Regions from separate parts of the Cobetia sp. genome, predicted to be linked through region 2. Evidence: predicted binding sites of a transcription regulator. Region 2 holds the regulator's gene; each other region holds the start of a gene.

The links. The regulator PhoB, encoded in region 2, activates phosphate uptake and scavenging genes when phosphate is short. The targets are predictions, from matches to a motif close to TGTCATANNNNTGTCANA.
Region 1: the regulator PhoB is predicted to act here: its motif matches at 1,190-1,207, upstream of AC4FAH_RS00305 (PhoX family protein).
Region 3: the regulator PhoB is predicted to act here: its motif matches at 1,242-1,259, upstream of AC4FAH_RS02645 (CYTH domain-containing protein).

What each region holds. Positions count from the first base shown of each region.
Region 1 covers NZ_CFDJES010000001.1:74,268-77,542, reverse strand. Annotated here, with positions in the region: gene AC4FAH_RS00310 (3-deoxy-7-phosphoheptulonate synthase) at 1-1,042, shown strand, start outside; gene AC4FAH_RS00305 (PhoX family protein) at 1,298-3,275, shown strand, end outside.
Region 2 covers NZ_CFDJES010000002.1:54,680-57,954, forward strand. Annotated here, with positions in the region: gene phoR (phosphate regulon sensor histidine kinase PhoR) at 1-827, opposite strand, end outside; gene phoB (phosphate regulon transcriptional regulator PhoB) at 835-1,524, opposite strand; gene ubiA (4-hydroxybenzoate octaprenyltransferase) at 1,748-2,638, opposite strand; gene AC4FAH_RS00620 (chorismate--pyruvate lyase family protein) at 2,706-3,263, opposite strand.
Region 3 covers NZ_CFDJES010000012.1:17,647-20,921, reverse strand. Annotated here, with positions in the region: gene AC4FAH_RS02655 (inorganic phosphate transporter) at 1-269, opposite strand, end outside; gene AC4FAH_RS02650 (TIGR00153 family protein) at 310-990, opposite strand; gene AC4FAH_RS02645 (CYTH domain-containing protein) at 1,466-2,476, shown strand; gene AC4FAH_RS02640 (ion transporter) at 2,628-3,275, shown strand, end outside.

The DNA of each region.
Region 1 (3,275 bases), on a different contig from region 2:
CACACCCGGACGCATCAGTCGTGAAGCCCTGCCCAGCGCCAGCGAATTGCGCGAGCAGCTGCCGGTGGACGCCGACCTGGCCGGCCAGATTCGCCAGCATCGCGATGAGATCAACGCCATTCTCGCCGGCGACGATGATCGTCTGCTGGTGGTGGTCGGGCCGTGCTCCATCCATGATCTCAAGGCCGCGCGTGAGTACGCCCAGCGCCTGGCGGTGATCGAGCCGCAGGTACGTGATCGCCTCAAGCTGGTGATGCGTGTCTATGTCGAGAAGCCGCGCACCACGGTGGGCTGGAAGGGGCTGGCCTATGATCCGCATCTGGATGGCAGCGATGACATGGCCACCGGCCTGCGTCAGGCACGCGAGCTGATGCGCGAGATCAACCAGCTGGGCCTGCCGGTGGCGACGGAGCTGCTGCAGCCGCTGACCGCCGCCTACCTGGAAGACCTGCTCGGCTGGGCGGCCATCGGCGCCCGCACCACCGAGTCGCAGATCCATCGCGAGATGGCCTCCGGCCTCGGCTGTGTGGTGGGCTTCAAGAACGGCACTGACGGAGGCGTCGAGGTCGCCGTGCAGGCCATCGGGGCGGCGGCGCATGGGCATCGCCACTTCGGCATGGATGACAGCGGACGTCCGGCGCTGATCGAGACCGCGGGCAACCCGCATACCCATGTGGTGCTGCGCGGCGGCCATGGCCAGCCCAACTATGACGCCGCCTCGGTGGCCGCCTGCCGGCGTGAGCTGGAAGGCGCTGGCCTGACGCCGCGTCTGATGGTCGATTGCAGCCACGCCAATTCCCGCAAGGACCACCGCCGCCAGAGCGAAGTGATGCTGGATGTGCTCTCTCAGCGCCTGGCGGGGGATGATGCCTTGATCGGCGTGATGCTCGAGAGTCACCTCAATGAAGGCAAGCAGGCCTTGCCGGCAGCGGAGAAGCTCTCCCAGCTGCGTCATGGCGTGTCCGTCACCGATGCATGCCTTGGCTGGGAAACCACCGAGCACCTGCTGAGCCTGGCCGCCGAGCGCTTGCGCGAGGCCTGAGATCAAACGCCAGACTCGCGCCTCGATGGGAGGATGACGTCGCGCTTGCCTGATGTTTGCTGAATTTGTCGGCTTGTCCTGAAATCCCCAGCGCCCAACGGTCGAAAGGCCGTTGGGCGCTGTCGTCTCTTGCCTTTGTTGCCCGTTCGTCACGGAATTGTCATCGGGCTCGCGTATCACTCTTGTTGCCTTCGGCATGCCCTCAAGGGGCATGCCTGAACAGAACAACCCGAAACCTGACTACGGGGAAGCGACATGAGCAAGGAAATCGAAGACCATCGCCTGCTTAATCCCAGCAGCAACGAGACGTTCTCATCCGTCATCGAACGACACATCTCGCGTCGTCGTGTCCTGCAGGGCGGCCTGGGCATGGCGGCTGCCAGCATGCTGGGTGGTTTCGGTCTTGCGGGGCTGAGCACCACGGCCAACGCCGCCAGCAACGCTGCGGGTGAGAAGACGACTCTGGCACTGGCCTTCGAATCGATCAAGGGGTCACGCACGGATGCAGTCGTGGTTCCCAAGGGGTATACCGCACAGGTGCTGGCGCCGTGGGGCACGCCGCTCAATGCCAAGGCACCCAAGTGGAGCAAGGATTTGGCGATGACGCCGGAGATCCAGCTCAACACCGTCGGCATGCATCACGATGGCATGCACAACTTCGCCTTGAGCGACGACACGGCCTCCAGCAACTTCCTGCTGGTCATGAACAACGAATACATCGATCAGGATGCGCTGTGGGCACCCAAGGGCGGCGCGACCAATGCGGATTCCGGCAAGCGTCCGGCCGATGAAGTGCGCACCGAGATCAATGCCCATGGCGTGACCATCGTCGAGGTCAAGAAGGCCAGCAACGGCAAGTGGGAAGTGGTGGGCGATTCGCGCTACAACCGCCGCTACACCAGCGCCAGCGAAATGAAGCTGAGCGGCCCGGTAGCGGGCAGCGATTACGTCAAGACGGCCTTCTCGCCGGATGGCATGCGCACCCGTGGTACCAACAACAACTGCGCCAACGGCTACACCCCGTGGGGCACCTACCTGACCTGTGAAGAGAACTGGCCGGGTTACTTCGTCAAGCGCAGCGATCGTCAGCTCGATGACAACCGCATCGGCATCGAGACCGAGCGTGGCCGCTATGGCTGGGAAACCGCCGCCGGAGATGCCAGTGAAGTCGATGGCGAGTTCGCGCGTTTCGACAACACGCCGACGGCAGACAGCGCCGACAAGGATTACCGCAACGAACCGCGCACCTTCGGCTATATCGTCGAGATCGACCCCTACACCGGCGAGCAGGCCATCAAGCGCACCGCGCTGGGCCGCTTCCGTCACGAAGGTTGCTGGCCGGGCAAGCTGGTCGAGGGTGAGCCGGTGGTCTTCTACTCCGGTCACGATTCGCGCAACGAGTACATCTACAAGTTCGTGTCGGACGCCAAGTGGGACGCCGCTGATGCCCGTGGCGCCGGTGACTTCAAGGACCGCCTGGCGATCGGCGACAAGTACCTGGACAAGGGCACGCTGTATGTCGCCCAGTTCTCCGCCGATGGCACCGGCACGTGGCTCAAGCTGACGCCGGACGCCGTGACCAAGGATGGCCGCACCCTGGCCGAAGCACTGGGGCTGGCGGCCGATGACCTGGCTGGCATCATCATCCACACCACCGATGCGGCTGACCTGATGGGCGCGACCCCGATGGACCGCCCGGAGTGGGGCGCGGTGGACCCGGTGTCCGGTGAGGTCTACATGACGCTGACCAACAACTCCAAGCGCACCGAGGAAGGCACTGACGCCGCCTTCACCAACGATGGCACCGCCATCGAGGAGCCGGGTGTCGGTTACAAGACGGCGCCAACCAACGCGGCCAATCCGCGTGGCAACAACGAAGCGGGTCAGATCATCCGCTGGCGTGAAGCGGGCGATCACAAGGCCTTCGATTGGGAGATCTTCGTGTTCGGCGCAGCGGCCAGCGATGCCGACAACCTGTCCGGCCTGACCGAGATGAACGAGTTCGCCAGTCCCGATGGCCTCTACTTCGATGGCCGCGAAGGACAGGACAGCATCCTGTGGATCCAGACAGACAACGGCTACGAAGGCATCACCGAGGTCACCAATGACCAGCTGCTGGCGGTCGTGCCGGCAGGTCTCGAGCAGGCCGAGGGAGACGCGGCCGTGATCGGTGCCGACAACCAGGCGCAGCTCAAGCGCTTCGCGGTGGGCCCGAACGGCTGTGAAGTCACCG
Region 2 (3,275 bases):
CGACCGTTGTCGGACAGCTCGTCGGTTTCCAGGCGTGACAGGGTCAGCAGGTCCTCGACCAGGTGCTGCATGCGGTCGGTCTGGCTCTGCATCTGGCCCAGTCCACGCTGCCAGCGCGGTGGCAGGTCATCGGCGTAATCGGAGTAGGTCTCGAGATAGCCGGCCAGCACCGTCAGCGGCGTGCGCAGCTCATGGGAGACATTGGCCACGAAGTCGCGGCGCATCTCTTCAAGACGATAGAGGCGGGTGACGTCACGCAGCATGACCAGACGCTCGTTGTCACCGAACAGGGTGATGGAGATCTGCAGCGTCAGGTTGTCAGACAGCGGCGACTGGAGCGTCAGCGGCTCGCGGTAGGCCAGCCGATTGAAGTAGTCGATGAAGACGGGGTCACGCAGATAGTTGGTGATGTGCTGACCGCGGTCGTGGCTGGCCTTGAGACCGACCAGCTGCTCGGCAGCGCTGTTCCACCATTCCATGTCACCGTGGTTGTCCAGCATCACCAGGCCGTCGCGCATGGCCTCCGAGGATTCCTGGATACGGTTGAGGATGCTGCGCAGTCGCTCCTGAGCCTGACGCTGGCCCTTCTGGTAGCGGTAGAGACGATCGAGCAGGTCTCCCCAGACGCCATCGCCGGGCGGCGGCTCTTCATGGGGATTGGTGATCAGCCAGGTGTAGAGGCTCTTCAAGTGCTTGAGATGGACGAACAGATACAGCGAAAGACCCAGCGCCAGGCCCCAGCCTAGATGGCCCAGCAGGCCACCGATCAGGCCGAAGCCACCGGCAAGGTAGCCGAGGCGCCATAGCTCGTTGGTCCAATAGCGCATGAATCCCTCAGGCCTGAGCGCTGAAGCGGTAACCGGTGCCGCGGACGGTCTGGATCAGATGCTGATGGCCTGTGCCCAGCGCCTTGCGCAGGCGACGGATGTGCACGTCCACGGTGCGCTCCTCGACATAGACGTTGCCGCCCCATACCTGATCGAGCAGCTGACTGCGCGTGTAGGCACGCTCCTGATGCGTCATGAAGAACTGCAGCAGGCGATATTCGGTCGGGCCGACATCCAGCGAGTTGCCGTGGGCGGTGACGCGGTGGCTGGCCGGGTCGAGCATCAGGCCTTCGACTTCCACCGCCTCCTCGACCCCCTTGGGAGTGGTGCGACGCAGCACGGCCTTGAGGCGGGCGACCAGCTCGCGCGGCGAGAAGGGCTTGGTGATGTAGTCGTCGGCACCGGCTTCCAGGCCTTGAATCTTGTTGTCTTCCTCGCCCTTGGCGGTCAGCAGGATGATCGGCAGCTCCGAGGTGGTCTCGTCACGCTTGAGACGCCGCGCGAGCTCCAGGCCACTGGTGCCCGGCATCATCCAGTCCAGCAACAGCAGATCGGGCTTTTCATCGACGACGATGGCGTGGGCGTCCTGGGCATTGTCTGCCTCCAGCACGCGGTAATCCGCCATTTCGAGGGCAACGGCGATCATCTCGCGAATCGAGGATTCATCGTCGACAATCAGTACGGTCTTGGAGCTCATCGCTAGATCCCATGCAGCAGTCGGCGCACGCGCCAGAATGACAAGTCGATGACGATTACAACCCGCTTATATGACAACGAGATGACAACTGCCAGCATGGCAGCTTGCACGCAAGCCTGCCAGCCGCCTTGGAGGCGCGGCAGGCAGGCATGAACCGTGGGCTGGGGAGCAACAGAGGGCAGGGGTCGCTTTAAATCAAATAAAACTAATGTTTATGCAGGAGTCAGCTCATCGGCCAGGTCGCCAGGGCGATACCGGCGAAGATCAGCAGACCCGTCCAATGATTGTTGAGGAAGGCCTGGAAGCAGGGCGCACGCTCACGCTCACGGATCAGACGTTGCTGCCAGACGAAGGTGACGGCGGCGGCAGCCAGTCCCAGCCAGTAGAAGATGCCCAGCGCCAGCTGCAGGCCGATGCCGATCAACACCGCCAGCATGCCCAGCTGCAACAGGCCGATCATCAGCTTGTCGGCACGCCCGAACAGCACGGCGGTGGACTTGATGCCCACCTTGAGGTCGTCGTTGCGATCGACCATCGCGTAGGCGGTGTCGTAGGCCACCGTCCACATCAGGTTGGCCGCGAACAGCCACCAGCCGTAGGTCGGCACCTCCTCCAGCGTCGCGGCGAAGGCCATCGGAATCGCCCAGCCGAAGGCGGCGCCCAGTACTACCTGGGGCAGATGATGGAAGCGCTTCATGAACGGATAGCTGGCCGCCAGCAGTACGGCGACGATCGACAGCAGCACCGTGGTCAGGTTGGTGAAGCACACCAGCACGAAGGCGGCCGCGACCAGCCCCCCGAACAGTGTCAGCGCCTCGCGCTCCGAAATGCGACCCGAGGTCAGCGGCCGGTCACGCGTGCGCTCGACATGCTTGTCCCAGTGGCGGTCGGCGTAGTCGTTGATCACGCAGCCGGCGGCGCGCATCAGATAGACCCCGGCGATGAAGATCAGCAGGGTCGTGCGCTCGGGAATGCCATCTGCCGCCAGCCACAGTGCCCACAGGGTCGGCCACATCAGCAGCCAGGTGCCGATGGGGCGGTCCAGCCGTGTCAGGGCGAGGTAGTCGGCCAGTCTGGAAGGACGCGAAGCGGCGGAAGTGGATGACGCGGTCATCGGGGCTCCTGGGCGGGTGGTAGTGGGCAAGGGAAGAGAGGGAAACGAGGCCAGTCGGGCGCAAGGCTCAGGCCAGTTGCAGCGCGTGCTGGAAGGCCGGTGTGAAGCCCTCCTGCACCAGCACCTTGAAGCGACCATGCGAGAACATCGAGCGGCGCATCCACCGACTGGTGGTGCGGGCCAGCGGCCTGGGGCTCGAAAGCACCAGCGGGGCGCGGCTGACATCGATGGCACTGCGGGTCAGGTCGGGCTGGCGAAACAGCCAATGGCCCAGCGAGCGCTCACCCAGCGTCGAGAGGCGATGACCGTGGGCCAGGTCCAGCGCCGCCAGCGAGCGTGCGATCACCCATGGCGTATCGCCATGACAGAGTGCCACTTCGCGCCGCCAGACATGCCGGCGCGGGCCGATGCCCAGCAGGCGTGCCTCATCCAGCCGCGCGGGGCCGGTGTCCTGCAGCAGCAGGCGCACGCGCAGGCCCTGGATTGGCTGGCCATCGCGTTCATCCTGCTGTTGCATGGCGCTGGCAAGACGCTGGGTCAGCGAGTCCGTCGAGGAGAGCCACGCCCACCAGCCGGCCGGCATGACACCCTGCAGCGCGGCAGCCGGCTGCCAATGACGGCGCACCGCCGCCGAAGC
Region 3 (3,275 bases), on a different contig from region 2:
ACCAGGAACTGCGGATTCTCGATCAGCAGTGACGGGTCGATGATGCCCTTGCGGATGGTGTCAGTCACCTCACCACCGGCAAGCCAGGCACCGAGGAATTCGAAGATCACGGCGATGATGATCGCCTGCTTGATGGTGATCGCCTTGGAACCTACCGAGGTTCCCATGGCATTGGCGACGTCATTCGCACCCACACCCCATGCCATGAAGAAACCGAACAGACAGGCAAGAATGACGAGCACATCGCCGTATTGAGCAATGATGGACATAGAAGACTCTTGGACAGATGGCAGGACGTCCTGATGGCGCTCAGCGCGCCATCAGGATCTGCAGTCGGGTACCGACCTTTTCCGCTTGGTCAGCCACATCGCCGACCCAATCGATGATCTTGTAGAGGAAGATCACATCGACGGGCGGGAGACTGGCTTCCAGCGAGAACAGGGTCTGGCGGATGGCGATCTGCTGTTCGTCGGACTGTTTCTCGAGCTCATGCAGCTCGTTGATCAGCTTGTCGACCAGCTCGCTCATGTTGCGCCCGAAACCGGACTCGACGAGGTCTTCCAGTTCACCCAACGCACGACGCGCCTGGCAGACCGATTCGACCGCAGTCTTGAGATACTCACGCATGGCGGGCACCAGTGCGGTGGGTATCTGCATATGACGACCCAGCATGATCCCGGCGATGTCCTTGGTGACATTCGCGATGGAATCCTGGACATGGATCAGCTCGAGAAGGTCGGAGCGCGAGACCGGCAGGAACAGCGAGTTGGGCAGGTTGAGACGCAGCTGCGTCTTCAACTCGTCCGCTTCACGCTCCAGACCACTGATGGTCTTGCGGATGCTGGCTGCCTGCTCCCAATCACCCTGCTCGCAGGCGTCGAAGAAGGTCAGCAAGTGCTGGGCGCACTCGTCGGTCTTGATGATGTGGGTGTGCAGCGCCTTGAAAGGCGAGCGCCCGAACATCGAAGAGAAAGGGTTGGTCGTTACCATAGTGGCCGTCGGCGTTAAGGATTGACGCGCGGAGTGTAGCAAAGCCTTTGTGACGATCACATAACTTTCATCGTAACGTCATGATACCGCCATGCTGTTGTCATTTACGCAACAACAGCGGCAGTACGGGGGAACACGAAGGATTCCAGAAGAGAGATTGTCATGTAGCGGCAGGACCCGTGGTCGCTGGCTTTATCCACTGTTCGTAATATAACCAAGGACGTGACGACAGGCAATTGCTGTCACTTCAATGTCATCATGCTGTCATATAAGTGTGATTCTGCCGACAGGCCGATATCCGGCATGCCCTTCCGCCCTCCCCGTGCTTGCCTTGCCGCGGGCCAGGCGCGAGCATGAGACACACGAGCCTTCACCACCATGCACCACGCTTGCCGGAGGCTCTGCGGTCCTGGCGCCGCTGTCATCCTCATCCGTCAGCATCTGTCTTCTTTCATCCGTACAGGGAGTGCCCATCATGGCGCAAGAAATCGAACTCAAACTGGCACTGTCTCAACCCGTCATTGATCGCGATGCCATCCTGGAGACACTGGCGAGCATTGCAGAACTGGCAACGGTCATCCCCAGGCGGCGCTGGCTGGCCAACACCTACTTCGACACCCCCGAGCATGCGCTGGAGCGCGCGCGCATGGCGCTGCGTCTGCGCCAGAGCGGTGAGGATGCCGACAGCACGGGCGCCCTGCGCCAGACGCTCAAGACCAGCGGCGAGAGCCATGGCGGACTGCATTCTCGCGGCGAATGGGAGTGGGAGCTGCCCGAGGGCCAGACCGGCCTCGACCTCGACGGCCTGCGTGACCTGCCGCCCTTGCAGGCGCTGGAAGACGGCGCCCGCGAGCAGCTGCTGAGTGCACTCGCGCCCAGCTTCAGCACCGATTTCGAGCGTCATGCCTGGCAGATCGACGTCAAGGCGACACGCAGCGACGCGAATGTGAGCGACGAGCAGGTCACCGTCGGCGTCGAGATGGCGCTGGACCTGGGCGCGGTGAAGGCCAGTGGTCGCGAAGTGGCCATCCAGGAGATCGAGCTCGAGCTGACCGGCGGCGAAGAACTCGCCCCCGAGGTGAGAGAAGGCGTGCTCTGGCAGCTGGCGGATTCACTGGCCAGCCGCCTGGCACTGCGCCCGGCGGATGCCAGCAAGGCCAAGCGCGGCGCGGCGCTGCGGGATGGCGAATGGCATGAGAAGACGTTGGATACCGCTGACCCCGGCGCGCTGCTGTCCGCCGCCATCGATGCACTCGATGCCCACGCCGACCGTCAGGCGAAAGACGACCTCAGGTGGCACGCGCATGCGTTGGCCGCCCTGTCGGCCCTTGCATCACGGCTGGCCGCCAGCCAGCATCCCGGCCATATCCATGCGGTGGCGCTGGTCGAGGCGCTGGAAAGCAGCGACGGCGACGCCTCACAGGACTGGGCGACTCGCGACTTCGGCCAACACAGCCTGTCACTGCTCGCGACGCTGCGCGGCTGACTCTCGGCACGACACTGACTGCCCAGCCGCCAGGCGCTAGACCACTGGCTGATGGACAACGGCCGGGCAGTCACTGAAGGTCACACACTGAGACATCCCCGATACGCCCTGACATTCATCCGGCGTCGTCACGCCCGTCAAGGAAGCCTGCATGCCTGAACGCCAGGGCCCTGCCAATGAATATGGCAGCACGCCGCAAAGCCCCCCAGCGACACCCTCGCACCCCAGCGACTACGAGCCCGCGACGGGCCGCCTGCGCGCGCGGCTGTTCCATTGGATCTTCGAATCCGACACCAAGGCGGCCAAGGCCTTCGATATCGGCCTGATCCTGATGATCTTCGCCAGTGTCGCCGTGGTGATGCTCGACAGCGTGCCCTCGCTGAATGCGCAATACGGCGAGCTGTTCCGCATCATGGAGTGGGGCTTCACGATCATCTTCACGCTGGAATACGCCGTCCGCCTCTACTGCCTGAAGCATCCCGGCACCTGGGCCAAGGGCTTCTACGGCGTGCTCGACCTGCTGTCGATCGCGCCCACCTGGCTGTCGCTGCTGATTCCGGGCGCCCAGGCCCTGCTGGTGGTACGCGTGCTGCGTGTGCTGCGCCTGTTCCGCGTGTTGCGCCTGATGGCCTTCGTCGGCGAGGGCCGCATGCTGGTCGAGGCCATGACGCGCAGCCGGCGCAAGATCCTGCTGTTCTTCATCACCGTGCTCAGCATCGTCACGGTGTTCGGCGCTCTGATCTATCTGATCGAGCCGCCCGAGGCCGGCTTCACCTCCATCCCCAAGGCGCTCTACTGG